Regions from separate parts of the Citrobacter farmeri genome, predicted to be linked through region 1. Evidence: predicted binding sites of a transcription regulator. Region 1 holds the regulator's gene; each other region holds the start of a gene.
The links. The regulator PhoB, encoded in region 1, activates phosphate uptake and scavenging genes when phosphate is short. The targets are predictions, from matches to a motif close to CTGTCATAAAACTGNCNNAT.
Positions count from the first base shown of each region.

Region 2: a site for PhoB is predicted at 4,029-4,048, ahead of I6L53_RS17165 (heavy metal response regulator transcription factor). Genes of this name have one in related genera too.
Region 3: a site for PhoB is predicted at 5,131-5,150, ahead of phnC (phosphonate ABC transporter ATP-binding protein). Genes of this name have one in related genera too.

Region 1 is NZ_CP077291.1:3,528,322-3,538,988, reverse strand. It holds gene sbcC (exonuclease subunit SbcC) at 1-2,582, opposite strand, end outside; gene sbcD (exonuclease subunit SbcD) at 2,579-3,781, opposite strand; gene phoB (phosphate response regulator transcription factor PhoB) at 3,978-4,667, shown strand; gene phoR (phosphate regulon sensor histidine kinase PhoR) at 4,709-6,004, shown strand; gene brnQ (branched-chain amino acid transporter carrier protein BrnQ) at 6,411-7,730, shown strand; gene proY (proline-specific permease ProY) at 7,809-9,182, shown strand; gene malZ (maltodextrin glucosidase) at 9,320-10,667, shown strand, end outside.
Region 2 is NZ_CP077291.1:3,649,988-3,660,654, reverse strand. It holds gene I6L53_RS17185 ((R)-mandelonitrile lyase) at 1-257, opposite strand, end outside; gene I6L53_RS17180 (DUF4405 domain-containing protein) at 362-1,012, opposite strand; gene I6L53_RS17175 (flavodoxin) at 1,064-1,675, opposite strand; gene I6L53_RS17170 (heavy metal sensor histidine kinase) at 1,785-3,242, opposite strand; gene I6L53_RS17165 (heavy metal response regulator transcription factor) at 3,258-3,938, opposite strand; gene I6L53_RS17160 (alpha/beta hydrolase) at 4,225-5,250, shown strand; gene I6L53_RS17155 (multidrug effflux MFS transporter) at 5,438-6,640, opposite strand; partial or broken gene I6L53_RS17150 (putative zinc ribbon protein) at 6,796-7,176, opposite strand; gene I6L53_RS17145 (YagK/YfjJ domain-containing protein) at 7,352-7,921, opposite strand; gene I6L53_RS17140 (hypothetical protein) at 8,118-8,711, opposite strand; gene I6L53_RS17135 (helix-turn-helix transcriptional regulator) at 8,807-9,013, opposite strand; gene I6L53_RS17130 (YagK/YfjJ domain-containing protein) at 9,121-9,699, opposite strand; gene I6L53_RS17125 (hypothetical protein) at 10,115-10,667, shown strand, end outside.
Region 3 is NZ_CP077291.1:390,233-400,899, forward strand. It holds gene I6L53_RS01780 (carbon-phosphorus lyase complex subunit) at 1-557, opposite strand, end outside; gene phnH (phosphonate C-P lyase system protein PhnH) at 557-1,141, opposite strand; gene phnG (phosphonate C-P lyase system protein PhnG) at 1,138-1,590, opposite strand; gene phnF (phosphonate metabolism transcriptional regulator PhnF) at 1,591-2,316, opposite strand; gene phnE (phosphonate ABC transporter, permease protein PhnE) at 2,337-3,116, opposite strand; gene phnD (phosphonate ABC transporter substrate-binding protein) at 3,217-4,233, opposite strand; gene phnC (phosphonate ABC transporter ATP-binding protein) at 4,255-5,043, opposite strand; gene yjdN (VOC family metalloprotein YjdN) at 5,176-5,622, opposite strand; gene I6L53_RS01820 (zinc ribbon domain-containing protein YjdM) at 5,704-6,039, opposite strand; gene crfC (clamp-binding protein CrfC) at 6,557-8,911, shown strand; gene I6L53_RS01830 (diguanylate cyclase regulator RdcB family protein) at 8,908-9,798, shown strand; gene kdgT (2-keto-3-deoxygluconate transporter) at 9,816-10,667, opposite strand, start outside.

The DNA of each region.
Region 1 (10,667 bases):
TGTTGGCGATTATCGCTATCTTGTTTTAGCTGTTGACGTATTTCACCCTGACGTGTGGCATTGTCGCGCACCCGATCGTTTAGCTGCGCCACGGCTTGCTGAATGTGTTCAACCGACTGCGTGAGGTCCAGTCCCTCAGGCGGCTGTTGCTGATGCGCTGCCAGCGCCTGGGCTGACTGTGCGGCGAGCGTCTGCGCCTGCTGAAGCTGGTTTTCCAGCGATTGTTTTAGCTGTTCCAGACGCGTAACCGCCTCATCATCCAGCAGCGCGGCAAGAAACGCCGCCCGATCGGCAAACGGGCTGTGTTCAAGCCCGGCATCGAACTGCGACTGCGCGTCGGCAGCACGCTGAGTCTCCTGCTTCTCTTGTTGCTGTAACGTCTGCAATTGACTGTGCAGCGACACACACTCATCGTGCACCTGACGCCAGTTTTCCAGCGCCACGCTTTCATCATCTTCAGTATCGGAACTCACGGCAGGCAGCGTTTCGAGCAATGGGGTAAGCTGTGCGATGCGCGCCTGCAACGCCGTCAACTCCGTCTGTCGCTGCTGCCACGTTTGTGCATCTGCCGCGCGGGCGTTTAACCACGCTTCCTCGCTGCCTTCCTGCGGAAGTGACAACGTATAGCGGCTTAACTGCGCTGACAGCGCTGCCTCGCGCTGGTCGATTTGCTGGCGGAACTGTGTCACCTGTTGCGCATGGGCGGTGATTTGCGCCTGTAGATCATGGCGTTGGCTGAGCTGATAAAGCTGTTGCTCGTGCTCGTCCTGCGCTGTCAGCCAGGGCTGAATATCTTCCTGCGGCACTAACGTGACGTTCAGCGCATCGACAGTGGTTTGCCACTGTTGAGTGAGCGCTTGCTCTTCTTTAGCCAGCGTTTGCGCTTCGCTTTCGTCACGCTGTAGCTGCTGATTTAGCGCCTCCGACTGTCCACGCAGCGTGGCGCCTTCGTCGGCCAGCGCTTTAACCTCTTTCTCCAGCGCATCGCGTCGCGCCTGATTAACGCCGGGCTCGAGTGCCTGATACGTCGCGACAGCGGGATGAGCGGTTGAACCGCAAAGCGGGCAGGGTTGACCGGACTGTAGCAGCGCACGCTGGCTTTCCAGATCTTTAATCCGCGCTTCCTGTTCGCAAATGGTTTTAACATCCTGATACTGCTGATATTTATCTTTATACTGTTGACGCTTTGCCTCGAGCAGAGTATTGAGCCGGGCCTGGTCCTGCTTGTTATGCGCAATCGCCGCCTGAAGTTGATTCAGACGTGTCAGTCGGGGAGCTAGCTGACCGTGGAGTGAAAGCAGCTGCTGGCGCAGGGGACGCAGCAGCGCGTGCTGCGCCAGCGCCGTTGCGACCTCATCCGCCGTCAGATTGAGCGTCACCGGTGGCAGCAATTCCAGCTTACGGCTATCGTTTACCTGCTGTTGCTGCCATTTCGCCATCTGAATCTTATCGCTGGCCTGCTGAGCAAAAAGGGCTCGCCATCCTCCTAACTCGTTGCTCCATAAGCGAAAGCGGTCGTGTGCGTTTAGCCACTCGTTGAGCGTCTGTTGCGTGGAGAGCAGGGCGATGGACTGCCGCTCAGCCTGGCGGCGTATACGATCGCGAAGCGCGAATCTGCTTTGTAAGCGAGTATTCACTTCGTTGATCTGCTGGCGAGTGCGGGTGACCGTAGCCGATTGCTCCTGAATACGCTCCCACAGTGGGCGCAATGCTCTGGCAGGCTGCGCCAGACTGAGCGTCGCCAGTTGTGGTTGGGCGTTTTCCAGCGCCTCCTGTGCAACCCGCTGCGCCTGCTGACGCTGGTTGACGTCGGCCAGCAGTTCGTGTTGTCGCGTCAGCCAGTTCTGGTGCTGCTGTCCGGTCCGCTGTTGGGTGACCAGCTGCTTCTCTTCGTCAGTGAGCGCCTGCAAACTTTCTGTCAGCGTCTGCAACGCCTCTGGCGCTAACAGTGTGACGCCGCTGGCCTGCGCCTGTAATTTTTCCAGTTCGGTGCGCGCGGTTTTGTGCTGCTCAAAGACCTGGGCGGAGATCTGTCCATAAATTTCCGTGCCGGTCAGTTCTTCCAGTAGTTCCGCACGCTCCTTTGGCTTAGCGTTGAGGAAAGCCGCGAATTGCCCCTGTGAGAGCAGCATTGAGCGGGTAAAGCGGCCGTAATCCAGCCCGGTCAGATCCGCCGTCATCTCCAGTTTGTCTTTCACTTTATCGGCAAGGATTTTCCCGTCGGCGCAGCGCGCCAGTTCAACGCGCGGAACCTGCAAATTGCCGTCGGGCTGGTTGCGCGCACGGTTCTGGCTCCAGAACGCACGATAAGCTTCGCCTTTGACTTCAAACTCCACTTCCGCCAGACATTCCGCCGTATCGCGGGTCATTAGATCGTTTTGCGATTGTGACACGGTATTCAGGCGAGGCGTCTCGTGGTACAACGCCAGGCAAATCGCGTCGAGCAGCGTGGTTTTACCGGCCCCGGTGGGTCCGGTGATGGCAAACAGACCGTTGCTGGCAAACGGCTCGGCCGTGAAATCGACCTTCCATTCCCCTTTCAGTGAGTTGAGGTTTTTCAGGCGTAGACTGAGAATTTTCATGCCTCATGCTCCCCGGACAGCGTCTGTAACGTGCGACGAAAAAGTGACGTCAGGCGTTCGCATTGAGGTGGCTCAAGTTCTTCCAGCGCCAGGCGGCGCGAAAATACTTCATCTACGCTCAGTTCGCTCAGCGTTTCCCGGCGTTCGTTACTCAACATGCGCTCGCGTTGCTCCCGACTGCGACGGACTAACAGCACTTCAACAGGCAGCGTTTCCGTCAGCGCCTGAATTTTACGCTGCATATCATGCAGGTATTCATCGGTAGTGATTTCAATATCCAGCCAGACAGGTGGGCTTTGCTCGCTATCACGCCACTGCTCCAGTTGCCCGGTAATCGCGGCGAGATCGCCTTTCAACACCGCCAGCGGTTGCGTTACCGGAACGGTGAGTTCCTCAACGCTGGCTAACTTGCCGTCCTGGAAGTCCACCCGATGCACGTACTTATTTTTGCCGCATTCATCAAAACTCAGCGCGATGGGAGAGCCGCAGTAGCGGATATGCTCTGTACCACCAATCTTCTGCGCCCGGTGGATGTGGCCCAGCGCGATATAATCGGCGGTCGGGAAGTTTTGTGCCGGGAACGCATCCAGCGTGCCGATATAAATGTCACGAACGGCGTCACTTTTGCTGGCGCCGACGGTGGTCAGATGACCGGTGGCAATAATCGGCAAGGCGAGATCGCCGCGTAACGTGCAGGCAGCCTCGTATTGCTGCTGGTAATAGTCGGTGATGGCACCCAGAAGATGCTGCTGTTTTTCCTGACCGGACAGCCCCGCCTGACTGCTGATAATGTCACGTGGACGTAAAAATGGCACCGGGCACAGCACCGCGCCGGGCTGACCGTCGCGACGATTCAGTATTTGCGGCGCATGACCTGCGCTGGCCACCACCGTGGTATTGAGAAACGCCAGAATGTCGCGGGATTCATTTAACGTGGCGACGGAATCGTGGTTTCCTGCTAATACCACCAGATGGCAGCCCGTTTGCTGCAGGTTGACCACAAAACGGTTGTAGAGCTCACGAGCATAGCTTGGCGGCGAGCCGGTATCGAATATATCGCCCGCAACGACTATCGCATCCACCTGCTGTTCGACCGCCGTTTCCAGCAGCCAGTCGAGAAAGGCCTGATGTTCAGCGGCACGGCTTTTGCTGTAAAAATTTTGTCCCAGATGCCAGTCAGAGGTGTGAAGAATGCGCATAACGGTTCCATGGCAAAAAAGCATAAAGGGGATTATAACCATTCGGGGGCTGTAATATCTCGTTTCTCGGGTGTCATAAATCAACAACCTAAGGTTAACGTCAGCACGCATTTTCATAAATCTGTCATAAAACTGACGCATAATGGCGCCGCATTAAGACAGATGATGATAAGCAACTTATATAACAGGGCAAATCATGGCGAGACGTATTCTGGTCGTAGAAGATGAAGCTCCAATTCGCGAAATGGTCTGTTTCGTGCTTGAGCAAAATGGCTTTCAGCCCGTTGAAGCTGAAGATTATGACAGTGCGGTGAATCAGCTTAATGAACCCTGGCCGGATTTGATCCTTCTTGACTGGATGTTGCCCGGCGGTTCTGGTCTACAGTTTATTAAACACCTCAAGCGTGAAGCGATGACGCGGGATATTCCGGTCATGATGTTGACCGCCAGAGGAGAAGAAGAGGATCGCGTACGCGGCCTGGAAACCGGCGCGGACGACTACATTACCAAACCGTTCTCCCCGAAAGAACTGGTCGCCCGCATCAAAGCGGTGATGCGCAGAATTTCACCAATGGCGGTGGAAGAAGTCATTGAGATGCAGGGGCTGAGCCTGGATCCTACATCGCACCGCGTGATGATCGGCGAAAATCCACTCGATATGGGGCCGACGGAATTTAAACTGCTGCATTTCTTTATGACCCACCCCGAACGGGTTTACAGCCGCGAACAGTTGCTGAACCACGTCTGGGGCACCAACGTCTACGTTGAGGATCGCACGGTCGATGTGCACATTCGCCGCCTGCGCAAGGCGCTGGAAACCAGCGGCCACGATCGGATGGTACAGACGGTTCGCGGAACAGGGTATCGTTTTTCGACCCGTTTTTGAAAGACAAGAATAAGAGCCAGGCTCTGAAGGGAGAGTGACCCGTGCTGGAACGGCTGTCATGGAAAAGGCTGGTGCTGGAACTGATACTTTGCTGTATCCCGGCCTTGATCCTAAGCGCATTTTTTGGTTACCTGCCGTGGTTTTTACTGGCATCGGTAACAGGACTGCTGATCTGGCATTTCTGGAATTTATTACGCCTCTCATGGTGGCTGTGGGTCGACAGAAGCATGACGCCGCCGCCGGGACGAGGCAGTTGGGAACCGCTGCTGTATGGTTTGCATCAGATGCAATTGCGCAATAAAAAGCGCCGTCGCGAGCTGGGCAATTTGATTAAACGCTTTCGCAGCGGGGCAGAATCACTGCCCGATGCGGTGGTATTGACTACCGAAGAGGGCGGGATCTTCTGGTGCAACGGTCTGGCGCAGCAGGTACTGGGCTTACGCTGGCCGGACGATAGCGGGCAGAATATCCTGAACCTGCTGCGCTACCCGGAGTTTACGCAGTACCTTAAACTGCGGGATTTCAGTCGACCGTTAAATCTGGTGCTCAATACCGGTCGCCATCTGGAAATCCGCGTCATGCCGTATACCGATAAGCAACTGCTGATGGTGGCGCGTGACATGACGCAGATGCATCAGCTTGAAGGCGCGAGACGCAATTTCTTTGCCAACGTGAGCCATGAACTGCGCACTCCGCTGACGGTGTTGCAGGGCTATCTTGAGATGATGCATGAGCAGACGCTGGAAGGGGCAACGCGCGAAAAAGCGCTCTTAACGATGCGTGAACAGACCTCGCGCATGGAAGGACTGGTGAAACAGTTGCTCACGCTGTCGAGGATTGAAGCCGCGCCGACGCTTTTGCTCAATGAGCAGGTCGATGTGCCGATGATGCTGCGCATGGTCGAACGCGAAGCGCAGACGCTCAGCCAACAGAAGCACACGTTTAGCTTTGAAGTGGATAACCAGCTGAAGGTGCTGGGGAACGAAGAACAGCTGCGTAGCGCGATGTCTAACCTGGTGTACAACGCAGTGAATCATACGCCGGCAGGAACCCATATCATCGTCCGCTGGCACACGGTGCCGCACGGCGCGGAGTTTAGCGTGGAAGATAACGGGCCGGGCATCGCACCGGAACATATCCCGCGGTTAACGGAGCGATTTTATCGCGTTGATAAAGCGCGATCGCGACAAACGGGCGGCAGTGGGCTGGGGCTGGCTATCGTAAAACATGCGGTGAATCATCACGAAAGTCGCCTGAATATCGAGAGTCAACCGGGCAAAGGAACACGCTTTAGTTTTGTGCTGCCGGAACGATTAATTGCCAAAAAAAGTGCTTAAAGTACAATCGTAAGGTTTTCTTTCCATAAGCCAGCCAATGCTGGCTTATTTTCTTTGCAGCTAAGATAAGTCTGCTGAATTTATCAACGCCTGGTTGTTTTTTGTTCGAATGATAAGCCATGACTTTTTCTTTAACATAGTGTTTTGCACTGGCCTTTAATTTTATATCGCTATAATCTTCCGGTTTTTGGATCCCTCCTTGCTTTAAAACGTTATAAGCGTTTAAATTGCGCCCCAGATGCTGTCAGACTGACTGCATTCAGGCGGTAAATCGAAAAACTATTCTTTGCTTTCCAGGTTATGGGATATATCCCTCTGGAATAGCTTAAAAAAACCGCTGTTTCTTCCCGCAGGGAAAGACAATAAGTTAATTTAATCAACACCACATCCACAGGCCGTAAGCTTTATGACCCATCAGTTAAAATCGCGCGATATTATTGCGCTGGGCTTTATGACTTTTGCGCTGTTCGTCGGCGCAGGGAACATCATCTTTCCTCCAATGGTTGGTTTGCAGGCTGGCGAAAACGTCTGGATGGCGGCTGTCGGCTTTTTGATCACGGCCGTGGGGCTACCGGTGCTGACCGTTATCGCGCTGGCGAAAGTCGGTGGTGGTGTTGACAGTCTGAGTACCCCTATCGGCAAAGTGGCTGGCGTTCTGCTGGCGACCGTCTGCTATCTGGCCGTTGGACCGTTATTCGCAACTCCGCGCACTGCAACGGTCTCTTTTGAAGTGGGTATTGCCCCGCTGACCGGCGACTCGACTCTGCCGCTGCTTATCTACAGCGTGGTCTATTTTTCGATTGTGATTCTGGTGTCGCTGTATCCGGGTAAACTGCTGGATACCGTTGGGAACTTCCTGGCACCGCTGAAGATTCTGGCGTTGATTGTACTTTCCGTTGCCGCCATCATCTGGCCTGCCGGCCCGATCAGTCATGCGATGGAAGCCTATCAGACGGCAGCATTTTCCAATGGCTTCGTGAACGGCTATCTGACAATGGATACGCTGGGGGCGATGGTCTTTGGTATCGTGATTGTTAACGCGGCACGTTCTCGCGGTGTCACTGAAGCACGTCTGCTGACCCGTTATACCGTCTGGGCTGGTCTGATGGCGGGCGTTGGATTAACGCTGTTGTACCTGGCGCTGTTCCGCCTTGGTTCAGACAGCGCAACGCTGGTCGATCAATCAGCGAACGGTGCGGCGATCCTGCACGCTTATGTCCAGCACACCTTTGGCGGTGCGGGTAGCCTGCTTTTGGCGGCGCTGATTTTTATCGCCTGTCTGGTGACGGCGGTCGGCCTGACCTGCGCCTGTGCGGAGTTCTTCGCCCAGTATGTGCCGCTGTCTTACCGTACGCTGGTCTTCATTCTTGGCGGATTCTCGATGGTGGTTTCCAATCTGGGGCTTAGCCATCTGATTCAGATCTCTATTCCGGTACTGACAGCGATTTATCCCCCGTGTATCGCACTCGTTGTGTTAAGTTTTACCCGCTCATGGTGGCATAATTCGACCCGCGTCATTGCACCAGCAATGTTTATCAGCCTGATTTTTGGTATCCTTGATGGTATTAAAGCATCGGCAATCGGCGACGTGTTACCGGCCTGGACCCAGCGCTTACCGCTGGCGGAGCAAGGCCTGGCGTGGTTAATGCCCACCGTCGTGATGGTGGTCCTGGCGGTTGTCTGGGATCGCGCAGTGGGTCGGCAGGTGACCTCCAGCGCACACTAAGATTGCGGAAAATTTGTTTTAACCACGGGGCTATTACTGGCCCCGTGGTTTTTTATTGTGTTGATGGGTTAGGAATCGATGGAAAGTAATAACAAGCTGAAGCGGGGGCTAAGCACCCGACACATTCGCTTTATGGCCCTGGGTTCAGCAATCGGCACCGGACTGTTTTATGGCTCTGCAGATGCCATAAAAATGGCCGGACCGAGCGTGCTGCTGGCATACATTATCGGCGGGGTAGCGGCTTATATCATTATGCGCGCGTTGGGGGAAATGTCCGTACACAACCCTTCCGCCAGCTCATTTTCGCGCTATGCGCAGGAAAACCTCGGCCCACTCGCCGGTTACATCACCGGCTGGACCTACTGCTTTGAAATACTGATTGTCGCCATTGCCGACGTGACCGCGTTTGGCATCTACATGGGCGTCTGGTTTCCGACTGTACCGCACTGGATCTGGGTGCTCAGCGTGGTGCTGATCATCTGCGCCATCAACCTGATGAGCGTGAAAGTGTTTGGCGAACTGGAGTTCTGGTTCTCCTTCTTTAAAGTCGCCACCATTATTATCATGATTGTGGCCGGTTTCGGGATCATCATCTGGGGGATTGGTAACGGCGGGCAACCGACCGGGATCCATAACCTGTGGAGCAACGGCGGCTTCTTTAGCAACGGCTGGCTGGGGATGGTGATGTCACTGCAGATGGTGATGTTCGCCTATGGCGGTATTGAAATTATCGGCATCACCGCCGGGGAAGCGAAGGACCCGGAGAAATCCATTCCGCGCGCCATTAACTCGGTACCGATGCGTATTCTGGTGTTCTACGTGGGGACGCTTTTCGTCATCATGTCTATCTACCCGTGGAACCAGGTAGGAACTGACGGCAGCCCGTTTGTGCTGACCTTCCAGCATCTTGGTATTACTTTTGCCGCCAGCATTCTCAATTTTGTGGTGCTCACCGCGTCACTGTCGGCGATTAACTCTGACGTCTTTGGCGTCGGTCGCATGCTGCACGGGATGGCAGAGCAGGGCAGTGCGCCAAAAGTGTTCGCCAAAACCTCGCGCCGGGGGATCCCATGGGTCACCGTGATGGTGATGACTATCGCCTTGCTGTTCGCGGTGTATCTGAACTACATCATGCCGGAAAACGTCTTCCTGGTGATTGCGTCGCTGGCGACCTTCGCGACGGTATGGGTGTGGATCATGATCCTGCTGTCGCAAATCGCTTTCCGTCGTCGTCTGCCGCCGGAAGAGGTGAAGGCGCTGAAGTTTAAAGTGCCGGGCGGCGTGGCAACGACCATTGTAGGCCTGATTTTCCTTGTCTTTATTATCGGACTGATTGGTTATCATCCGGACACCCGCATTTCGCTGTACGTGGGCTGTGGCTGGATTGTTCTGTTGATGATTGGCTGGATGTTCAAGCGCCGCCACGATCGTCAGGTCGCTGAAGCGCAGTAATGTTGTACCGGGTGGCGCGAATGCCATCCGGTCATTTCTCCTCCCCCGAACTCCTCCCCCAATAAACCTTCAGATGAGGAGTTATCCTGCAAATCGCTATGGCAAGGTGAGCTCATTTTCATCAAAGGGGATACGTGATGTTGAATGCCTGGCACCTACCGGTTGCCCCATTTGTTAAGCAAAACAAAGACCAACTGACCATTACGCTCTGGCTGACGGGGGAGAATCTGCCGCAGCGCGTCACGCTACGTGCGGAAAATGACAACGAAGAAACCGCGCTGGCGATGCGCAAACTGCGCACGCAACCGTCTCCGGGCGTGACGGCCTGGCGTGCGGCGATTGATCTTCGTTGCGGACAGCCACGTCGTCGCTACAGTTTCAAGCTGCTCTGGCTCGATCGTCAGTTGTGGTTTACACCGCAAGGGTTCAGCCGTTTTCCGCCCGCCCGTCTGGAACAATTTGCCGTGGATGCGCCGGACAGCGGACCGCAGTGGGTGGCCGATCAGATTTTCTACCAAATCTTTCCTGACCGTTTCGCCCGTAGTTCGTCACGCGACATACAGCAGGATAAGGTTTATTACCATCACGCGGCCGGACAGGAGATTGTGCTGCGAGAGTGGGACGAACCGTTGACCGCGCAGGCCGGCGGCTCCACGTTTTATGGCGGCGATCTCGACGGCATCAGCGAAAAGTTGCCGTATCTGAAAAAGCTGGGCGTTACCGCGCTGTACCTGAACCCGATATTCACCGCTCCGAGCGTGCATAAATATGATACCGAGGATTACCGTCACGTTGATCCGCAGTTTGGCGGCGATTCGGCGCTGATGCGACTGCGGCTGAAAACGCAGCAGCAGGGAATGCGGCTGGTGCTGGACGGCGTGTTTAACCACAGCGGCGATTCCCACGCGTGGTTCGATCGCCATCAGCGCGGCTCCGGCGGCGCGTGCCACTATCCGGATTCCCCCTGGCGCGACTGGTACAGTTTTTCACCTGACGGCGTCGCGCTGGACTGGCTGGGCTACTCCAGTCTGCCGAAGCTGGATTATCAGTCCGAAAGTCTGGTCAATGAAATGTATCGCGGTGAAGACAGCATCGTTCGTCACTGGCTGAAGGCGCCGTGGAACATGGACGGCTGGCGGCTCGACGTTGTGCATATGCTGGGAGAAGCGGGTGGCGCGCGTCATAACCTTCAGCATGTCGCTGGGATCACCCGGGCGGCGAAGGAAACGCAGCCAGAAGCCTACGTTTTTGGTGAACACTTTGGTGATGCGCGACAGTGGCTGCAGGCGGATGCAGAAGATGCCGCCATGAACTACCGTGGCTTCACCTTCCCGCTCTGGGGCTTTCTTGCCAACACCGATATCTCCTACGATCCCCAGCAGATAGACGCGCAGACCTGTATGGCGTGGATGGAGAACTACCGCGCCGGCCTCTCTCATCAACAGCAGTTGCGGATGTTTAATCAGCTCGACAGCCACGATACCG
Region 2 (10,667 bases), 120 kb from region 1:
TGACCTGCCGGATGCGTATGCCAGGCGGAACGAGCGCCGGGCTCAAAGGTGACATAAGCCCCGGAAACACGGATGTCGTTATCCGGTTTGAAGAGAGGGTCAACCCTGACGCGACCGGTAAAGTTCTCGGCGGGCCCATATACCGCGTTCTGACTTCCTGCGGGGGCGATATGGACCGTGGGATTTTGCTCCGCTGCCCAGGATGAAAATGTGAAGAGGGGCAGTAACAGCCCGAGGTGACGTAAATGTCTGATCATGCAAAGCGTCCTTATCTACGATGATGGAGAGGGTCTGCAATGATTCTAATCAGTGGGACATGTCGTCAGGCTGACGCCAGCCTGACAATTCTGTCAGTTAACATCTATTGGGGTGACATCGCATTGCATTTTCTAAATATAAGAAACCAAAGCAAAAGGCGCGTCATTAATGCAAATAAAACAATAATGGCCAGGTAGCGGAAATAAAAAACAAGGGCAGATTCATCGTAATCGAAAAAGGAAAAATCGACCTTTATCAGCAAATAATCGAGATAGTCCGTGTTCAGTAATCCGTACAATCCCAGTAGTGCGATGAGCGAAAAAACACCTGGCATAATGATATTTGCAAGGTGTGAGTTGCCGGATATGCTCAGGATCCGGCAGAAAAACGTTGCCAACATTTTCCAGTGCAACCCGATATGCAGCGCCAGAATGAGCATTCCCCAATGGACCGACGTCATGTGTACTTTTCTGACCCAGTTCGCCGGGTTGTGGAACGGTAGCGCCAGAAGAATATGTCGGGACAGCATCATGCCAGAGATAATAGCGCTCAGGATAACAACGAACGTCACTGCGTTAATGACCCTGTTAACTCTCTGCATGGTTAACGGAATATTCGGTGACAGTGACCATAGTCGATGTCGGTTAAGGTATAAATGCAACATGATGAGCAGCGTAAAAATAATCCCCGCCCATTCATGTACGATTTCACCGTGAAGGTGAAATCCCATCAGCACCAGCAGAAGTAACGTCATCAGCGTATCCTGCATGACCTGGAAAATATAAATTTTCTTCATGTCGATGGATTAGCGCTGTGGCTGAACTTGTTTTACCCATTGCTCAACCTGCGCGGGTACGTCAGGGCCTGAAACATCATTGCGCGAGATTGCTAGCGCACGAGTGACTAATCTGGCCTGCGGCTGCATGCGGGCTATCTGTCGCAGGGAGTCGGCTAACCGGCTGCCGCCATGGGTGGTAAAGGGAATGACCGTTTTACCGGCAAAGTCATTTTGCTCAAAGAGGCTATATATCACCATTGGCATGGTATACCACCAGATGGGATAGCCAACGTAAATGGTGTCGTAATCGCTAAGATCGGGGAGTGGAGTTTTGAGTGATGGTCTGGCGCTAGTTTGCTGTTCCTTTTCGGCAAAGCGTAACAGTGCATCATGCTGACGAGGGTAGGGGGTAGCGGTTTCAATACGAAACAGGTCACCGTCAGTCTGCTTCTGAATCAGTTGTGCAACAAACTGCGTGCTGCCGGTCTCCGGCGTATTTTTTTGCAATACGCTGGCCCCGGAAATACCGTCCACGGCATCGGGCTTCATTTCCTCGGGCTGGGAAAACCAGATAATCAGCGTGCGGGACGGTGTGGATGAATCCTCTGCGGCGAACGCGGGTTGCCCTAAAAACCCCATAACTATCATCGCCAGAAACCCGCTAAATACCTTTCTTATTCTCACTGTTTCCTTCCTTTAATCAGCCGTTGTGAGTCTTAGCAGTGATTCTGGCGCAGGTAGCCTGACATCAGACTGACGGTTCTCTGACAATTTTGTCAGCGGGCATAGAGGGAAGACGCTCTGACATGGGTTCCTTTGTGCGGATAGGGTCAGGCTGTTTAGCAAACGTTAGCCCAAAGGTATTGATACCGTTCTCGCTCCTGGCAAAGACATCCCCCCGGTGCATAATGGCGACGGCGCGTACGATCGACAGGCCCAGCCCATGGTGGGTATCACTTCTCGCCCGGGAGGTATCAACGCGATAGAACCGCTCGAAAAGTCGGTGTAAGTGCACTGGTGCTATTGGATCGCCCGGGTTTGAAACCTCAACACAGACTTGATGGCCTTTATCGTTTAATCGCACCGTAACCGTGCTATTGGAGGGTGAATGCCTTGCGCTGTTTTCCAGTAAATTAGCCAGTGAGCGGTGGAACAGTCGCCGATCGATGTGCGCGGTGACATCTCCCTCTACATCCAGATAAAGCTGTTTTTCAGCAAAAGAAGGCTCTACATATTCCGCTGTTTTCAGGGTTTCTTCTCGCAGGGACACCTTAGTCAGCTGGGACGCATGTTCACCCGCGTGGGCATGGGACAGGAACAGCATGTCGTTAACGATCGACGTCATGCGTTCGAGTTCTTCCAGATTGGAACCCAATAACTCTTCCAGTTCATCCTGCGAGCGTCGGCGCGAGAGACCCAGTTGTGTCTGACCAATAAGGTTTGTCAGCGGGGTACGGAGTTCATGCGCAACATCGGCGTTAAAGCTGTCGAGCTGACGCCAGGCGATTTCCTGACGTTCTAACACGCCATTAAATGATGACGCCAGTTGCTGCAGTTCTTCGGGCAACGCATGGGTGTTCAGGCGCTGTCCATGGTCTCCCGGTGCAAGATGCTGGGCCTCTTTACTGAGTGCTCCAACGGGACGAAGACCGATCCTTGATACGATGTATCCCAGCAAGGCGACAATCACGACGCCCAGCGCGGCTATGATTAACAGCGTCCGGGTGAAGGCATTTAGTGTGCCCATATACGGCGTGGAGTCGATGGCAACGATATAGCGCAGCTCAGGCCTTTCACCGTTGGCGGGGATCGTTTTCACTAACAGAAACAGCGAGCAGGCACCTTCCGATGCGCCGGGCACTTTATTAAAGCCTTCCTGTAAAGAAGGCCACTCAACACCCACAGGCGGTGTTCCCCCCATGCTAAAGCGTGGGTTATCGCTCACTATCCAGTAGCGAACGCGTTCACCTTCAGAATTGGTTAATACGGTGAATTTATTGGCCAGCGTAGACCAGCCGTCAGCCGAGGTTCGGGCAGTGATCCACGGGCTCATTAATGATTCGCGGAACAACAATTCGTTGTGCATCTGCTTTTGCAAAGAGTCATGCAAAGAGCTTCTGAGCAGGATGCCGATGACGGACACAATCAGCAGCGCGGATAAGGCAAACATCAGCGCCAGGTGAACGGAGATGGAACGCTTAAGCATACATATCCCCTTCATTTATTCGGACCGGACTTCGAGGACATAACCCATGCCACGAACGGTATGTAATAGTTTGACGTCGAACGGCGCATCCACTTTGGCTCGCAGACGTTTAATGGCCACTTCAACCACGTTGGCATCGCTGTCAAAATTCATGTCCCATATCTGCTCCGCAATCATCATCTTTGACAGAATCTCCCCCTGATGCCGGGCCAGAAGGCTCAACAGGGAAAACTCTTTCGCGGTCAGTTCCAGTCGCGTTCCGGCGCGAAATACGCGACGAGCCAGCAGGTCGAGATGCAGATCGTGAATTTGCAACTGGGTGATGTCCACGCCATCCGTAGAACGACGACGCACCAGGGCCTGAATACGCGCCACCAGCTCAATAAGCGAAAAGGGCTTGGGCAGATAATCATCCGCGCCAAGGCGAAGCCCTTTAACGCGTTCATCGACCGAACCCCGTGCCGAGAGCATCAGCACCGGCGTCTGTTTGGCTGCTCGCACACCCTCGAGCACCCGGTAGCCATCTATCCCCGGCAGCATCACATCCAGTATTATCGCGTCGTAGTCGAACTCCAGCGCGTAATGAAGACCTTCAGCTCCGTCTGCAGAGACATCTACCGTAAATCCGGACTCGTTCAACGCACGGTTGAGATAGGTTGACGTTTTTTCTTCATCTTCGACTAACAACAGGCGCATAACGGGACTTCCTCGTAACTTTTCAATGATGCTTCAGTACCTGAACAATCCTGTTACTGAGACCATTCTGCCTTCTGATTGCCAACATAAAGCTGACAGTTACCTGACAGCGTTGTCAGAAACACTTATCCATCCCAGCCCATTAACTGACAAAAATGTTATTTTCCTGTCACGATGCTGACAGCCCTCTCCGCCTAACCTGAGTCTGCAAATTTGATTCCGCGAGCCTGAATAATCAGGCCGACACTCATCGGGAGAGACCATGAAATTCACGCTTATTAGCGCAATGCTACTCACGGCAATGGCCGGGGTGACCTCAGTCAATGCGGCTGATTACAAACAAAACCCTTTCACACTGGCCTATGACGGTGCCATCTCCGAGAACGTCAAAGGCAAAGTCAACATTCATCCGGTAAAATACGATCTGCATGGCATTCAGATTGCCGCAAATGTCTATACCCCTGCTAACTACGATCCCGCCAAAAAATACCCTGCGGTGGTGGTTGCACATCCCAATGGCGGCGTAAAAGAACAGGTCGCCGGGTTGTATGCCCAGCGTCTCGCCGAACAGGGCTACATCGCTATCACCGCCGATGCGGCTTATCAGGGGGCCAGCGGCGGAATGCCACGCAGCGTGGATAAACCTGCTAATCGCATCGAAGATATCCACGGGATGGCTGACTACATCAGCCAGTATCCTGGTGTCGATACCGCCCGCCTCGGTCTGCTTGGCATTTGCGGTGGTGGCGGTTATTCACTTGTTGCTGCCGAAACAGACAAACGGTTCAAATCGATTGCAACCATCAGTATGTTTAATTCAGGACTTGTGCGCCGCAACGGTTTTCAGAATTCACAGCTGGATAGTATCCAGCAGCGCCTTCAGCAGGCTTCTGACGCACGAGTTCAGGAAGCAGCCGGAGGCGAAGTGCTTTACTCCGGCGATGCCAACCTGACTGATGAACAGATTGCTAAGTTACCTTTTGCCTTATATCGCCAGGGCTACGAGTACTACTGGAAAACCCACGCGCACCCGAACTCCACGTTTAAATACACCACCAGCAGTCTTCTGGATTTGATGAGCTTTGACGTAACGGACCATATCAATCTCATCAATAAACCATTGCTGATGATTGCCGGTACAAAAGCGGATACGCTCTATATGACTGAAGATGCGTTCGCTAAAGCGACCGGAACGAAGGACAAAGAACTCTTCCTGATCGACGGCGCTACCCACATTGAGACATATTGGGTGCCTGAATACGTTGACCAGGCGATGCAAAAGTTAGACGTCTTCTTCGATAAAAATATTTAGTGAGTCTCTGATGACACCCCAGCCGCGCAAGCTGGGGTATGCCTATCCGCTGTAGTCAGTTTCCGCTGTATTTCACATTGCATATTCACGCGATATATCCAGATTAACGAAGTTGCGGTTAAAGATAATTACGCAGCCTGAATAGGCTCTATGAGCTAAATTCATAAGCGGGGCGGATGTGTGGTAGTCATTTTTTTAGTTGAAAGGTCAGAGCCATCAAGGCGCTGGCTGCTGTAAACAACGCAATTATCCAGCCCATCGTCCAGGGTGTGCCATCACTGAACAGGGCAAGAAGCAATGAAGAGATGATGCCGCTGCCGTATTGTAATGCCCCCATTAGCGCCGATGCGGAGCCAGCCACATTAGGCACTGCGTCCAGAGCGCAAGCCGTGGATGTCGCCGCGATGATGCCATTCATTGAGAAGAACACGAATACTGCACCGACAATCACGGTAATTCCGCCCACACTCAGGCCGGTGGTGACCGCCAGCACTATTGCGGCAATAGTGGCGATGAATACGGCGCTCCTAAGCAACGCTTCCAGTGGATAGCGGTGAACCAGACGTCTGTTGACCATGCTCACCGCCATCAATCCAACAATGTTTACTGCAAACAGCCAACCGTAGTGCTGCGGATCAACGCCGAAGTAAGTGATGTACACAAACGGGGAGCCGGTGATAAAGGCGTAGGCTGCAACGTAGTAGAACGTCAGGCATAACGTAAAACGCATGTATTTGGCGTTAGTTAGCAAGGCATAGTAGTTTTGGAAAGCTTTGGTTACGGAGGTTTGTGAGCGTTTTTCGGCATGTAATGTTTCTGGTAACCAGAATAAAGACATCAGCATTAATGTTCCGATAATCGCCAGCAGCCAGAATATGGCATGCCACGAGGTGACTTTAATCATCTGCCCGCCGATCAAGGGCCCGGCAATCGGCGCGATAGCCATGATGATCATCAGTGTCGAAAGCATTTGTGCTGCGCGAGTGCGGCTAAACAGGTCACGGATCATTGCTCGTGCCAACATCGGCCCAGTACAGGCACCTAACGCCTGAAAAACACGCCAGAAGACTATTTGCACGATATCCGTTGATAACGCGCAGCCCACCGAGCCGACGATGAATAGACCTAAGCCGATAAACAGCGGCAGTCGACGACCATAACGATCACTAATCGGTCCCCAAATCAGTTGTGCAATGCAAAAACCGATAAGGAACCCTGTGATTGTCAGCTCTGCGTTACCCTGTAAATCCTTTGCCATGACCGGCATAGCCGGAAGATAGATGTCGGTTGATAAAGAGGTAACAGCCATTAGGGCGCTCAGAATGAGCAAAAATGATAGACCAGTTTTTTTTACTGTAGTTGAGTGAGTTCGTGCTTGTTGATTAAGCATGGTGATCCGTTGAGCATGAAGAGATAGGGGGGATGTTAACGGGTTTGTGCTCGCTGATAATCACAGGCAGGAGGATTGGGACTATGAGTGATATTCATTAATCGAAAAGATCAGTGCAGGTTTTGTGAAGTCAACGATAAGCAGTGTTCTCATCGTTAGGCCTCTTCCGGCATATGGCTCAAGTCGCCAGTACCACATGACACGCAATAACGTTCACCGTGGTAATTGTTGCCGCAGTCGCTACAGTGCCAGTCAGTCCTGAGTATCACGGGTTGAGCATCCGCCACGTAATGGCGCAACTTAAGAATTCGTCTGGCTGCCTTTGCATCAAGATTTGCATAAAGCATTTTCGCCGCCCTCTGTCAGTGTGTTGGTTACTGTTCAAAGCACGGGCGTTCGGTGATGTATTCAGGATGGTATTGCAGCACGCTACCGCAGAGGTGGCAGGTATAACGATCGTAAGGGGCGGTCTGCGCAGAACGGGCACCGGTCAGACGACCATTCCCGTCGAAAGCGATAAAGGATTTTGCGTACATAGTATTGTTCCTTACCGCCAGACAACACACAGGCGTCAGCCGTCCCGGTACGGGCAGCGTGGTCAGGGTGTGAATGGCGGGTCAGTTAAGAAGTATCAGAAGGGGAGTAAGTCTGCGTTAGCAGTCGTTTCTGTCCGGCGGTTGTCACACTAAGGCGTTGTGACGTAAAAAACTCTCAGAGACTACGTCGTGGCCGACCTGTTGGTGGGCGGGGTGGAACTTCGTTGCAACCAAACAACGGCATCCCCTCTTTTTGTTGAATTTTGGTCATATACACCAGTACCTGCTGGATGTTGGTGATACTGTCTGGATCGCTGTAACGTACCGGAATGTTGATATTGGCCTCGTAATGCTCTTTAAACTCACATCGGTGATACCAGCCTTGCCGGTTAGTTATATCGCTCCAGTACAAACCAGCTTGCTGCGCCCAGGGATAGGTATTCTGAGTTTTACTACCATCCAGCCAGAACACGACATGAGCATGGTAGTGGTGGTCTTCTGTCCATTCGATAACCCAGAAGAAACCGACCACCGCTTCGAGTTGCATCATACGGTTCATCAGCTTTCGGATATCCCATTCGAGTTGCCGGTGATCCCGCAGGAAAAACTTAGCGGTATGATCCTGGTAAAACAGATCTGTTCGTAGTGCCAGCAGGCAGGAATAGCGCTCTACCAGTTTGTCAATATGGTTGTTCAGGAGTGACTGTAAAAACCAGTCTGTCTCCCATCGTTGTTTGTTTTGCATAGGATGATTTTCTTTAGTGCTGGCGAGGACCAGTTGGTGGAAAGCATCAGGCCTTCAGGAAGGACCATGGCTGGGGGAACTGCATGGATTGAGGAATGGTTATAAAAAGGGAGTGCCTATTAATTATATTAATTAACCTAAATTAATTTCCACTCCCCAATGGCCCTCAAATTCCTTGCATGACTATGGATGAAGCCTAATTCAGTGGTTCCGCTGTCGTCCGCCATGCAAAGCAGACATATTCATCCATCAGACTGGTCAGCGCAGGGTTTTCAGCCTGCCGGTCATTGATCCAGATATCCATCTCCTTGTCTTTTTTGAACCTAAGGTTGTCGGTCCAGTCATCAAGGCAATTACCCAGCATCAAATCGTACCAGCACAGCCAGACCAGCTTCAGACACAGCTCACTACCGCCGAACTGGCGGAACAAACTAATGAGCCTGTTTGCCAGAGGACGCTGTTTTAAACGCACGCACTCAGACAGCAAAATCCCCTCCAGCATGGGATGGTGAGCCAGCAGATGCTCCTGGGTAAATAAACTGACGCTCAGGTCATCATTAACAGTCAGTGGGGCTGCTGCTCTGCCATAAATAATCCGGTGCAGGCACTGGGGGACAACAGCAATAACCTCTTCCTCTCCCGGAAACTTAAGGCTGCCAACCGTCAGGGTATGATGATGGTAGATATTCTGATGGCACATACCCGACCTGACCGTCAGCTTCGTAAAATCAGTCAACCAGACTTGATAATATTTATAAAGTTCTTCGTAACGAGGTTTGTAATCTTTCATTGTTCATATTCCTTCTGGCTTTAATGACAGACAGCAGAAAACTTCCGAACGAGTCGGATAGTTATTTTCTTGCCGGGGGTTAGGTCAGAGTGGTGTTATTTACGGGACTGGTTAATACGTTCCTGAAGCCAGTTTTCTACTTCGCTCTTTAACCAGCGAGAACTGCGCCCCAGTTTGACTGGTTTGGGGAAGGCACCATCTTGAATCAGCTTATAAAACCATTTATCTGTAAGCCCCGTTAGCTTCGTGATGAACCGCATATCCACCAGTTGGTCATCGAGCAAAGAAATTTGTTCTGTCATGATGCTGTCTTCCATTGTGGGATTATCCTGAGCTGGTGGTTGATCGCTCGTTACCACCAGCCCTTCCACATCAATGGATTGATACGTAAAAAAGTGCAGAACGTAAGTTACAACGTGCGAGGACGCCCCAGTCCACTGGGGGGCGGTACCTCACTGGCTCCGTAGTAATAGTGACCGTGCTTTTGTTCTTCTTTGGCAAGGTAGCTGATGATGTAGCGCAGGTTATCGATGGCTTCGGTATCACCGTAGTTCACCGGCCTATCAATACTGACTTCATAAGTGGACTTGTATTCGCAGCGGTTGTAATAGCCTTCTCGTTGCGTTATTTCCCGCCATATTGTTCCTACTCTCTCAGCTATTGGGTAGGTAGCCTGATTAAGGTGCCTGTCGAGATAGAACACGATATGGGCATGGCAGCCGTGGTCTGCAGAGTTCTCAAGTACCCAGAAATGTCCTGCCAAATTTGTATGTTGCAGGGTGCGTTCAATCAGTACACGTACTTCTCGCTCGGTATCGTTCCATGAATAATGTTTATAGCGCTCTGTACCTTTCTGATAGAACAGGTCGAGTCTGAGTGCCTGTATTCGGGAATATCGGTTCAGTAGCTGATTTAAGTGGTCATTGAGTAGAGACAGCAGAAACCAGTTCATCGTGTATCTGGAATTAAAAGGGTAAGGTATGTGCATTGATTTATCCTTTGTCGGGTGGAGTACAAAGGATTGGAATGAGATGTAATTTTTAAGAGAAGCAGGGATACGGCAGATAAAGGGAACTGTGTATCCCGGGTGATACAGCAGGGTTGCTTGTTAGGGGAAGGAACTATGAACAGGGTGGTATAGAAACAGGGAGTACCCCTTAATTATACTAAAAACCCAAATGTTCATATTTGCTGTTGAACGATTCTAATGAGGTGAACAGAGGAGATTCGAAGAGTACAAACCACAGGAATAATGCAGTAATAAGTCAGAGTATTATCACAACAAAATCAGCAGGATATCAGTAAGAAATCAGTCATTATTCAGGTTTGTGACTCGACTCCACCACACAAAAAGCTACTCATGCTAATCTGTTTTTGGGAGTCAGAAGCAGAGGGAAGAGACGATGTTGCATTACGATATGATCCGTTACGAGATCATGTATATAAAAATGCTTGGTGCGCTTTCCAACACTGATTACTCCTTACAGTGGAGTACTTATGATTCGCCGGATCAGTTTCGACGTTTAATCTCTGAGATCCTTGAACGGCATTTCCTGGGCGATCAGGACAGGATCAAAGCTGGCCGGAAAACTCTTAAAAAATGGGCTGAGTTGCTACTGATTGATAAAGATTATTTTGATTGTTTCAAAGGTACACCAAGAGCATTTTGGTTTGCTCACCATTATATTTTTGAATATCCAGTATTACCTGCAGGGTTGGCACTAGGTGGTTTGGGGGATGGCTTTGATTGTTCAGGTGGTTTTAATTCTCTTTTACTGGACGATAATATCTTCACAAATCTTGATTTCGCTAATTTGAATATCGACCTGGACGGTATTGATTGGGACCTGATAAAAAATCCACAGGCAACTGCTTCAAAAAAACCGAAACGTGTTTTCTCCCGATTTTATCTGAACGCGGGAGCAAGTACCGATCTGTACAACCCTACTCCGGTAA
Region 3 (10,667 bases), 1.7 Mb from region 1:
GGATAAACCGGCGGCGTACGAGTGATATCATCCGGCGCGGTGCCGTTATCTTCTTCGGGCTTCGCCAGCCCCTGATTCGCCAGCAGCGAAAAGACGTGCGGGGCGGCTTCCTGTGTACTCTCTGCGGTCCGCAGCGGTGGCGTTTCGCCATTCGCCAGCAGCGTAAAATCGAGCAGACGATGGGTATAGTCATAGGTTGGCCCTAACAACTGTCCGCCCGGAATATCTTTATAGACGGCGGAGATACGGCGTTCGAGGCGCATTTCCGCGCTGTTCAGCGGCTCACTCACCGCCAGCTTCGCCAGCGTGGTGCGATAAGCGCGCAGCAGAAAGATCGCTTCGACGTTATCGCCGCTGGCCTGCTTGAGCGCCAGCGCCGCCAGCTCACGATCGGCAATACCGCCTTCGGTCATTACCCTGTCGACAGCCAGGTTCATTTGCTGTTCGATCTGCGCCACGTTCAGTTCGACAACCGCATTATCGCCCCGGCGTCGGTTCTCCTGTAACGCGTGGGCGTTGGCTATTGCCTTCTCGCCCCCTTTGACGGCTACGTACATCAGCACACCTCCACGTGGGTGGTTCGCGGAATGGCCAACAGCCGTTCGCCGCAGGTGAGGATAAGATCGACGCCCAGCGGAAATGGGTGCGGGCGCTCGGTGAGTTCGTGAATCAGGCACTCTGGCAACTGCGGCGCGATCATCCGCTCTTCGGCGATACCCGCCCCGGTCAGACGCAACATCCGCCCGCCGCTCAGGCTTGAGATCTGCACGATCAGCGTGGCGCTGGACTCCGGCGCCACGGCGGAACCGGCAGAGAGGGCATTAAGCTGTTCGCTGCTGATGCGCTCGTCGGCCACGGCAAAAGTTGCCAGTTGGGGGTGTTCGACCATTGGCGCATTGGTGTGAAAACGCAGGTTCTGGCTGGCAATGTCATTATTAACCGCAGGCGACAGCCAGACCGGCGTATCGCCATCAACCAGCGTCAGCAGGACGCTGGTGGTCGCCAGGTTCAACGGCTGCCAGCCGTGTTTCAGTTGATGCAGGGCAACAATTACCCCCGGTTCGCTCATCGCTTTCAGCAGGCGGCGAAAGCTTTGTTGGGCGTCCTGGACGGGCAGGGTAAAGGCGGTCTGTAGGGTCATTCGTTATCTCCGCGTACCAGCGTAAAGAAGTCGACCCGGCTGGCGTTGACTTCGGCGCGACGAGCGGTGATTTCCGCATCGCGTTCGGCCTCCAGCGGGCGAATTAAGGTTTCCATCAGATTCTGGAAATGCGTCTGTTCCTGCAGTAAGGCGTCGATGACGGCGCACTGCTCGGCGTGATGTTTGTTGCGACCCAGCAGGTAGCTGTAGCCCAGCGTGCCGCTTTTCAGGCGGACCACTGCGCGGGTCAGCGTAGTGTCTCCGGCAAAGAAGCGGTTACCGGTGCCGCCCATGCGCGCCTGAATTTGCATCAGCCCGGTTTCCGGGGCGCGAATCAGTTCATATTCCGGTGCCAGCTTTAACGCCTGGAGTCGCGCATTCAGGGCATCGGCCTTGCTGAAAGCCAGCGCGCGCATCCAGCGCTGGCGGGTGGCGGTATCGAAATGCATTCAGTGCTCCATAGTGAATTCGATCATGTCGGCGCGGGTCAGGCTGACGGAGTACTCCATCGCACGTTCTTCGCCTTCACGGTGGTTCAGGGTGCGCACGCAGAGCAGCGGCGCCATGTTGGGGATTTCCAGGACCTTGCTCTCTTTCGCCTGCGCACGGCGGGCGCTGATGCGTGTCTGTGTGCGCGTGAGCGTGAGGCCAGACTGTTCGCGCAAGTAGTCGTGCAGCGAGCCGTGGTTAAAGCCCTGCAGCAGCGGCCAGAGGGTGAGGTCGGAAAAGTAATGGTCAATCAGACACAGCGCGATGCCGTTCACCCGTCGCAGGGTGCGCAGGTGGATGACGTTGGCACCCTCCTGCACGCAGAGCGCATCGGCAACGTGGCGGGAAGCCGGGCGCAGCACCGCCAGCAGTTTCTCGCTGGTGGGATGGCTCCCCTGATCCAACAGGTTCTGACTAAAGCGTGCCTGGGCGTTAAGCGGATAATCGAACGGGCGCATCAGCACCAGTACGCCGACGCCCTGACGACGCTGTACCCATCCGCGCTCAACCAACTGGTCGATAGCGCGGCGCAGGGTGTGGCGGTTAACTTCATAACGTGCGGCAAGCTGATGCTCGGCGGGCAGGTAATCGCCGCAGCGGTAGTGTTGGCGTAGCTCCTGCTCAAGTCTCGCGGCAATCTCCTGATAACGCGTCGGATAACTGGTCGGATGTGTAGACAAGTGCATAGCAATCAATGCCTCGCTAATCAGATAAAGTGCTTACGTAAACGCTGGGAGAGAAAATCCAGCAGACTGACGGTGACGATGATCAACACCATCAGGGCGCAGGTTTGCTGGAACTGGAAACCGCGGATCGCCTCCCACAACGTAACGCCAATGCCGCCTGCGCCCACCATCCCGACGACGGTTGCCGAGCGAACGTTGGATTCAAAGCGATACAGTGAGTAGGAGATCAGCAGCGGCATCACCTGGGGCAGCACGCCGTAAAGAATCTCTTCGATTTTGTTGGCACCGGTGGCGCGAATGCCCTCGACCGGACCGGGTTCAATGGCTTCTACTGCTTCGGACAGCAGTTTGGAGAGCACGCCGGTCGTGTGGATAAACAGCGCCATGACGCCTGCAAAGGGACCGAGACCAACAGCGACCACGAACAGCATGGCAAACACCATTTCGTTGATGGCGCGACAGGCGTCCATCGCCCTTCGCATCGGCTGGTAGATCCACCAGGGGACAAGGTTGTCGGCGCACATCAGGCCAAAGGGAATAGAGAGGATCACGGCCAGCGCGGTGCCCCAGACGGCGATTTGCAGGGTCACAGCCATTTCGCCGAGGTAGTCCTGCCACTGGCTGAAATCCGGCGGGAAGAAATCGGCGGCGAAGGTCGCCATGTTGCCGGAATCCTGAATCAGCGTGAGCGGGGCCATTTCGGCGCCTTTCCACGACACGATCAGCACGGCGAGCAGAATGGCCCAACTCACTAGCGAGAACCAACTGCGCTTTGGCGGGGCAACGGTGATGGTTTGCATGTTTAGCTCCGTGCGTAGTTTATTGCCGGATGACGGCGCAAGCGCCTTATCCGGCCTACGTTTGTAGGCCCGGTAAGCGAAGCGCCACCGGGCATCAGGTTTACTGCACCGCTTTGGTGACGCTGGTCATGGCGCTCAGCGCGGCGGTCAGACGGTCGAGATCGTCCAGTTGCGCTTTAATCGCGGACGATTTGCTGGTTTTCTCTTCAGCGCTCAGTCCTTTGTTGTCCTGTACGCCCTGCATCTCTTTAAACAGCGCGAGCTGGCGAATCGGTACCAGTTGCAGGTCGCTGGAGGCGCGGAATGGCGCCCAGCCAAGACGTTCCAGCACGGTTTTTTCTTCCGCTGTTTTGCCGTAGTTCATGAAGAAGTCGTACACCTTGTCCTTGGTGGCTTCAGAGAGGTTCTTACGCCAGACGATCGGATCGCCTGGGATCAGCGGCGACTTCCAGATCACCTTCAGCGCTTTCAGCTTGTCCGGCGCGGAGGTTTTCAGCTTATCGAGGTTCTCGGTATTGTTGGTGGCGACATCCACCTGCTTGTTCGCGACGGCAAGGGCGTTGGTTTCATGACCGGCATTAACGGTGCGTTTGAAGTCGCTGGCGGCGATGTTGTTTTTTGCGAAGACGTAATAACCCGGAACGAGATAACCGGAGGTGGAGTTAGGATCGCCGTTACCGAAGGTGAGATCTTTGCGTTTGGCGATCAGTTCGTCGAGGTTGTTGATCGGACTGTCCTTGTTCACGATCAGCACGCTCCAGTAACCCGGTGATCCATCGGCGGCGACGGTTTGGGCGAAGACCTGGCCGTTGGCGCGATCCACGGCTTCCATTGCCGAGAGGTTACCGTACCAGGCGATGTCGACTTTATTAAAGCGCATACCCTGGATGATCCCGGCGTAGTCCGGGGCGAAGAAGGCGTTTACTTTTACCCCCAGTTTCTTCTCCATATCCTTCAGGAACGGATCCCATTGGGGTTTGAGGTTTTGCTGTGATTCGGTCGAAATAATGCCAAAGTTCAGCGCTTTTTCCTGCTCTTCGGCATAAGCCGGGCTTAACAACGTACTGAGGCTGAACATGCTGGTAAAGGCCAGGGCGGCAACAGTTCTATAACTCATTTCCATTCCTCGTTTGGGATGTTAAGCAGCCTGCGCGTTCTGTTCGACGCGGTTCATGCTGCGGTAGAGATGGTCAAATCGGTCGTTATCAAAGAGCTGGCTGCTGCCGTCATAGAAGACGTGTCCCTGACGCAGCGCGACAATGCGTTCACAGTAGCGCAGGGCGTAATCCACCTGATGCAGCGTGACGACGACGGTAATGCCGTCGGTCTGGTTGATATCGCGTAGGGTATCCATCACGATGCGCGCCGATTCCGGGTCCAGTGAGGCAATCGGTTCGTCGGCGAGGATCACTTTGGCCTGTTGCATCAGCGCCCGGGCGATTGCCACGCGCTGCTGCTGACCGCCGGAGAGGGTTGAGACGCGCTGGTACGCAAAATGCGCCATCCCGACGCGGGTCAGTGCCTGGAGCGCGCGCTGTTTCTGCTCTGCGCTAAACCAGCTAAAACAGGTGCGCCAGAACGGCGTGCTGCCGAGCGCGCCAATCAGCACGTTCTCCAGCACCGTCAGGCGATTCACCAGATTGAACTGTTGGAAGATGTAACCGGTATGCGCGCGGCTCTTGCGGATATCGCGTGCCAGTCGGCCTTCATGCTGAACAGTGCGACCGAGCAGTTCGACGCGGCTACCTGGCGATTTATCACCGGTAATCAGCCCGCTCAGGTGACGTAAAAGGGTGGATTTGCCGGAGCCTGACGGCCCAAGCAGAGCCACCATCTCACCGGAACCGATGTTCAGATCAACCGCATGCAGCGCCTGATGCTGATTGAACGTTTTGGAGAGTTTCTCGACGCGAATGATCGTTTCCATGATACGGCCTCTCTAAAAAAAGTGGCACCATCGTGGCGGATCAATATGACGTTTCGGTTAAGGAGTCGTTACCTGCCGATGAAGAGTTAAGGTGAGTTTGATGACAAGACGGGAGGCGCGCCTCCCGCTGTATTACTCGGTTGGCTGGGGCTGTTTGACGACATTGATCATCCACGGTATGCCATAGCGATCGCTGACTTTGCCAAAGCCATGTGCCCAGAAAGTTTCCTGCCAGTCCATTTCGATTTGCCCCTCTGCGGCGAGATGGTCAAACCAGCGCTTCCCTTCTGTGACGTCCTGCGTGTCGAGGACCAGCGTGAATCCAGAATAGTGGGCTTTGTCCGATGAAATAGCATCACTCATCATGATGTCGCTATTGGCGATACGCACGTTGGCATGGGCGATAGCGGTATCGGGGAATGTCATTGCGGGCGGGCACCCCTCTTCGCTGTCCTGCGCCGATTTGGGCATTTCACCGAAGCTGATTTTATAAAGGAGTTCTGCACCCAACGTCTTTTGATAATACGCGATGGCGTCAGCACAGTTTCCGGCAAAAGAGATGTAGGGACTTAACGGCATAATCTTTACCTCAGGTAAGAGAAGCCACTTAAGTGTAGTTACCGTAAGCCCGGTAAGCGAAGCGCCACCGGGCAATTTAAATCAGTTCTTTTTCACGAATTCTGATTTCAGTTTCATCGGGCCAAATCCATCAATTTTGCAATCGATGTTGTGGTCGCCTTCCACCAGGCGAATGTTTTTCACTTTTGTACCGATTTTCAGCATCGATGAGCTGCCTTTCACTTTCAGATCTTTCACCACGGTGACGCTGTCGCCGTCAGCCAGCAGATTACCGTTGGCATCTTTCACAATCAGTGAATCGTCTTCATGCGCCGATTCTGCATCGTTCCATTCGTGGGCACATTCCGGGCAGATGTACATGCCGTTATCTTCGTAGGTGTATTCGGAGTTGCATTGTGGGCAATGGGGTAATGACATGTCGATTTCCTCAAAAGTCAGCAAGGGCAAAAGCGCCCAAAAAATGGCAGATTGCCGAAAAAGGACGCAATTATACACAAAATCCTTAACGTTGTCGGGACTACTCTGTTTTTAAGGTAAATGCCGAACTGTGACCATAACCTGACGGTCAGACAGAAAAATCGAAGTAATATTTTTAAGGGAAATTGCTACCGTTTGTTATTTGAGATAAGGTGGCAAGAAATATCCTAAATAATTGGCTGGTCGATTTTCAGTTTGAGTTCCCCCCCCTTATTTCTGGTAGGTGGAATTAACCTAAACTGGTCTGGCTTTTTATAAAACTGAACTACGCTTTTTTACTTTCTTACGTCACTGAGCGTCATTCAATAAAACAGTAATTAAAATAATAATTTCATTAATATCAGTAGATTAATTAATAATTCCTTTTTCCATACGTAATTATTAAAGCCGAATATTCACTAATAAAACGAAACGGCTAAATAAAAGCAATAAAATTTGCGTTAAGGAAACATTTTTTATGTACACACAGACAATATATGAATTGAGCCAGGAAGCGGAACGCTTGCTGATGCTCTCTTTAGAGCATCTTAAGACCGTAAAAAAAATGCCAACGGCGACTCTGGAGGGCGCTTCCTCATTAAAGCGTGAGGATGACCTCAACGTTCAGCCCATGCATTTTAGCTCCCGAGGGGTCGAGGCCCAGCAGGCCACGCTGAATAATGAGTTGCGAAAAATCTCGCGGCTGGAAATGGTGCTGGCGATTGTGGGCACCATGAAAGCGGGGAAATCAACCACGATCAATGCCATTGTCGGGACCGAAGTGCTGCCCAATCGCAATCGTCCGATGACGGCGTTGCCGACGCTGATCCGCCATACACCCGGTCAGAAAGAACCGGTGCTGCATTTTTCCCACGTTGCCCCCATCGATGCCTTGATGAAGACCTTGCAGGAGAGCATGCACGCCTGCGATCGGCAGAATCTGACTCAGGTGCTGGAAATTGATAAAGACATGAACGGCCTCATGCAGCGCATCGAAAAAGGGGAAGCCTTTGAGCGCCACTATCTCGGTGCGCAGCCGATCTTTCACTGTCTGAAAAGTCTCAACGATTTGGTACGCCTGTCGAAAGCGCTGGAGGTCGATTTTCCTTTTTCTGCCTATGCGGCTATTGAACATATTCCGGTCATTGAGGTGGAGTTTGTGCATCTGGCGGGATTGGAGAATTATCCGGGTCAACTGACGTTGCTGGATACGCCGGGGCCAAACGAAGCCGGGCAGCCACACCTGCAAAAAATGCTCAATGAGCAACTGGCCCGCGCCTCTGCGGTGCTGGCGGTGATGGACTATACCCAGTTGAAATCGATTTCCGATGAAGAGGTACGCCAGGCTATCGCCGCGGTAGGAAAATCGGTGCCGCTGTATGCGCTGGTGAATAAATTTGACCAGAAAGATCGCAACAGTGATGACGAAGAGCAGGTGAGAGCGCTGATTTCCGGCACCCTGATGAAGGGCTGTATTAACCCGGCGCAGATTTATCCGGTCTCTTCAATGTGGGGATATCTGGCTAACCGGGCGCGCCATGAACTGGCAACCCACGGTTGTCTGCCCGATCACGAGGAGCAGCGCTGGGTACAGGACTTTGCCGAGGAGGCGCTCGGTCGACGCTGGCGAAGCGCCGATCTGGATGATATCGAACACCTTCGCCACGCCGCGGACTTGCTGTGGGAAGATTCGTTATTTGAACAGCCGATCCGGACCTTAATTCATGCCGCCTATGCCAATGCCTCGCTGTATGCGTTGCGTTCCGCCTCGCATAAATTGCTGAATTATGCCCACAGCGCTCGCGAATATCTGGATTTTCGCTTTCACTGTCTGACGGTCGCTTTTGACAAGCTGCAACAAAATATCGCGCGCCTGGAAGAGGACATGCAGCAATTGAAGGTGAGTCAGGATAGCGTTAGCGATGAGATCCACCATGAGGTTGGGCTGGCGCTGACGTCGGCCAGCGGCTTTCTTAACCAGCAACAGGCCACGATCTTGCGTAGCATTGAGACCTTGTTCAGCCGCGAGCAGATATTGCAACTGTCGCGCGGCGATAGCTGGTCGCCGCTGCCGCAGGCGGAGCTTGACGGGGAGATGCTGGTGCTGCACGACGAAGCGCAGGCGCAGGTGATCCTCAGCAAGTTACGTTCCGCCTGTGAGGGGGTTCTGCTGGCGGCGCAGGACAATATCAGCCGCGATCTGGCAATACGTTTTGAGCAACTGGAAGCCACCCTCAGCCGGTCGCTAAACGAAGCGATGCGCCCCATTGAAATGCGGGTAAAAGAGGAGTTGAGTCATGCGGGGTTTCGCCCCAGGATCAGCTTTCCGGCCTTTCACTCCTCCATGTTTAACTTCACGACGCGGCAGTTATTCAGCGATGCGATTGCCCAGCAGGACCGCGTCGAAAGCGATGCCCCCCGCGTGAGCGGGGTGCGTGAGACGTTCTCCCGTTGGCTGAATCAGCCCAACTGGAGCTGGAATGACTATGTCGAAGCGAAGACGCGCTATCTGATTGATATCAATGCGCTGCATCAGAGTCTGGTGGAGTACGTCAGCCACTTCTGCCAACAAATTCGTAAAGCTTTAGCCGCCCAGGTCGATGTTTCAGTTACGGCAGGTATGGCAACATTTTTTGCCGATTTCTCATTGTGCCTGTCGGGATTGCAGGAGAGCCTGCGTGAGAGTTTGCTGGTTCGTCAGCAAAATGAATCGGCTGTTCAAAGTCTGAGTCAGCAGTTGCAGCACAGTATTGCCGCCACCGCCTGGATTTATGAGGACTCCCGCCTGCTCCGTGATGACATTCAAACCCTTTTTGTGGCCGAACACACATGACAAACGCGTTACTGGAAGGCCCCGGACGGACGCTGGAGTGTATCCACCCGAAGTTTATGGTCGATCTGGTTCAGGGAGAAGAACCGAAACGGGCCGGCGGCACGCAGCAACAGCAGCAGTTTCGTGAACGTCTGACGCAGGAGATCCTCTCCCGGACGCAGCTACGGGCGTGGGCCATGGCCGGCATATTCAGTGAACATCTGATGATGCGCCTGAAGCTGGTGGAAAAACTGGCTGGTATGCTCGATCCGGGCCATCTGGCGCTGACGCGGATCGCTGCGCGACTACAGGTTTTACAGCAGACGGACCTCTCTCGCGGGCCGTCCATCCTTGGGCTGGATCAACAGCTTGCTTCGCTGAGCGAGTGGTTTCGTCAGCGCTGCGCCTGGAAGGAGAAGGCGTTAAGCCAGCGAGGTCTCACCGTCCAGGCCGGGGAACACAGCGAGCAGGTGTTTACCCGCTGGCTGGCGGGTGCGTATGAGGGATGGTCGTTACCGGGGCGCTGTTTTATTGCGCTGGAAGAGTTGCGCTGGGGACCGTTTGGCGATGCCTGTCGTCTGGCCAATCCGGACGTGGCGGCGATGCTGAAAGATAATCTCCGTGCGATGGCGACAAACTATCTGGCCCACAGCATCAATGCCGCGCCCACGACGCGTCACTACTATCATCAGTGGCTAAATACTACCGCGATTGCCGGTTCAGGCGAGTACAGCGACATGTTGAGCTGGCTGGGAGACTGGTGTGAGGCGGAAAAACATCCGGTGAGCTGGTCTGTGACACAGCGCTGGCAGACGGTTGCGCTGGGTATGCCGCGACTCTGTTCGGCAAAACGACTGGTGGATGCGATGGTTGAAGAGGTGTTTCCCCCCTCTCCCCTCATACTTTGAGAGGAGAGGGGTGATGATTAGTGGTTTGCGGATTCTGCTGTTGTTTCTTCTGCCGTTGCTGGTGCCGGAAGTCTGGCGAAGCGTTTGGCGTAGAGTGCAGTAATAATCGGCACCAGAATCGCCGTGACCACCACGCTGGCGGCGACCAGCGCCGTCGCGGAAGCGGCGACCGGTTCAAACGCCGGGTTGATTTGCGCGATAATCACCGGGTTGGCGACGGCGGCACCTGCCGCAGAGGACGCTGCGACACCTGCAGTACCATTACCGCCACCGATCACGCGGTCAGCAATAATCAGCGGAATACCGGTGATGACAATGACTGCCACACCCAGCAGGATACCCAGCAGACCCGTATCAACAATAACGCCCAGATTGATGGTGTTACCCAGCGCAAAGCCGAAGAACGGAATCAGTACCGGTGTCGCTTTGCTGAAGAACGCGCGCAGATCGTGGTCAAGGTTGCCCAGCGTGAAGCCTATCAGGAACGGCAGCACCGCGCCGATAAAGTGATGTGGTTCGAAGGAACCCAGACCCGCCGCACCCAGAATCACCATCGTCATCAACGGACCGGATTCCAGAGACATCAGGACGAACGCACCGGACTCTTCTTTCGTACCGTACTGGTTCATCAGGCTGGCATACAGACCGCCGTTGGTCATATCCATCGCGGAAACAATCGCCAGTACGGAAAGACCGGCAAAGAAACCGGTCTGAATACCCGTATCCGGAATAAATGATGCAGCAATCATTGCCACTACCCACGCCACGGCTATTTTGGTAATCACCAGCGTGCCGGATTTACGCAAGACCGTACCGGTAGCGCGTAAATCAATCGATGCCCCGATACAGAAAAACCACACAGCAAGAAT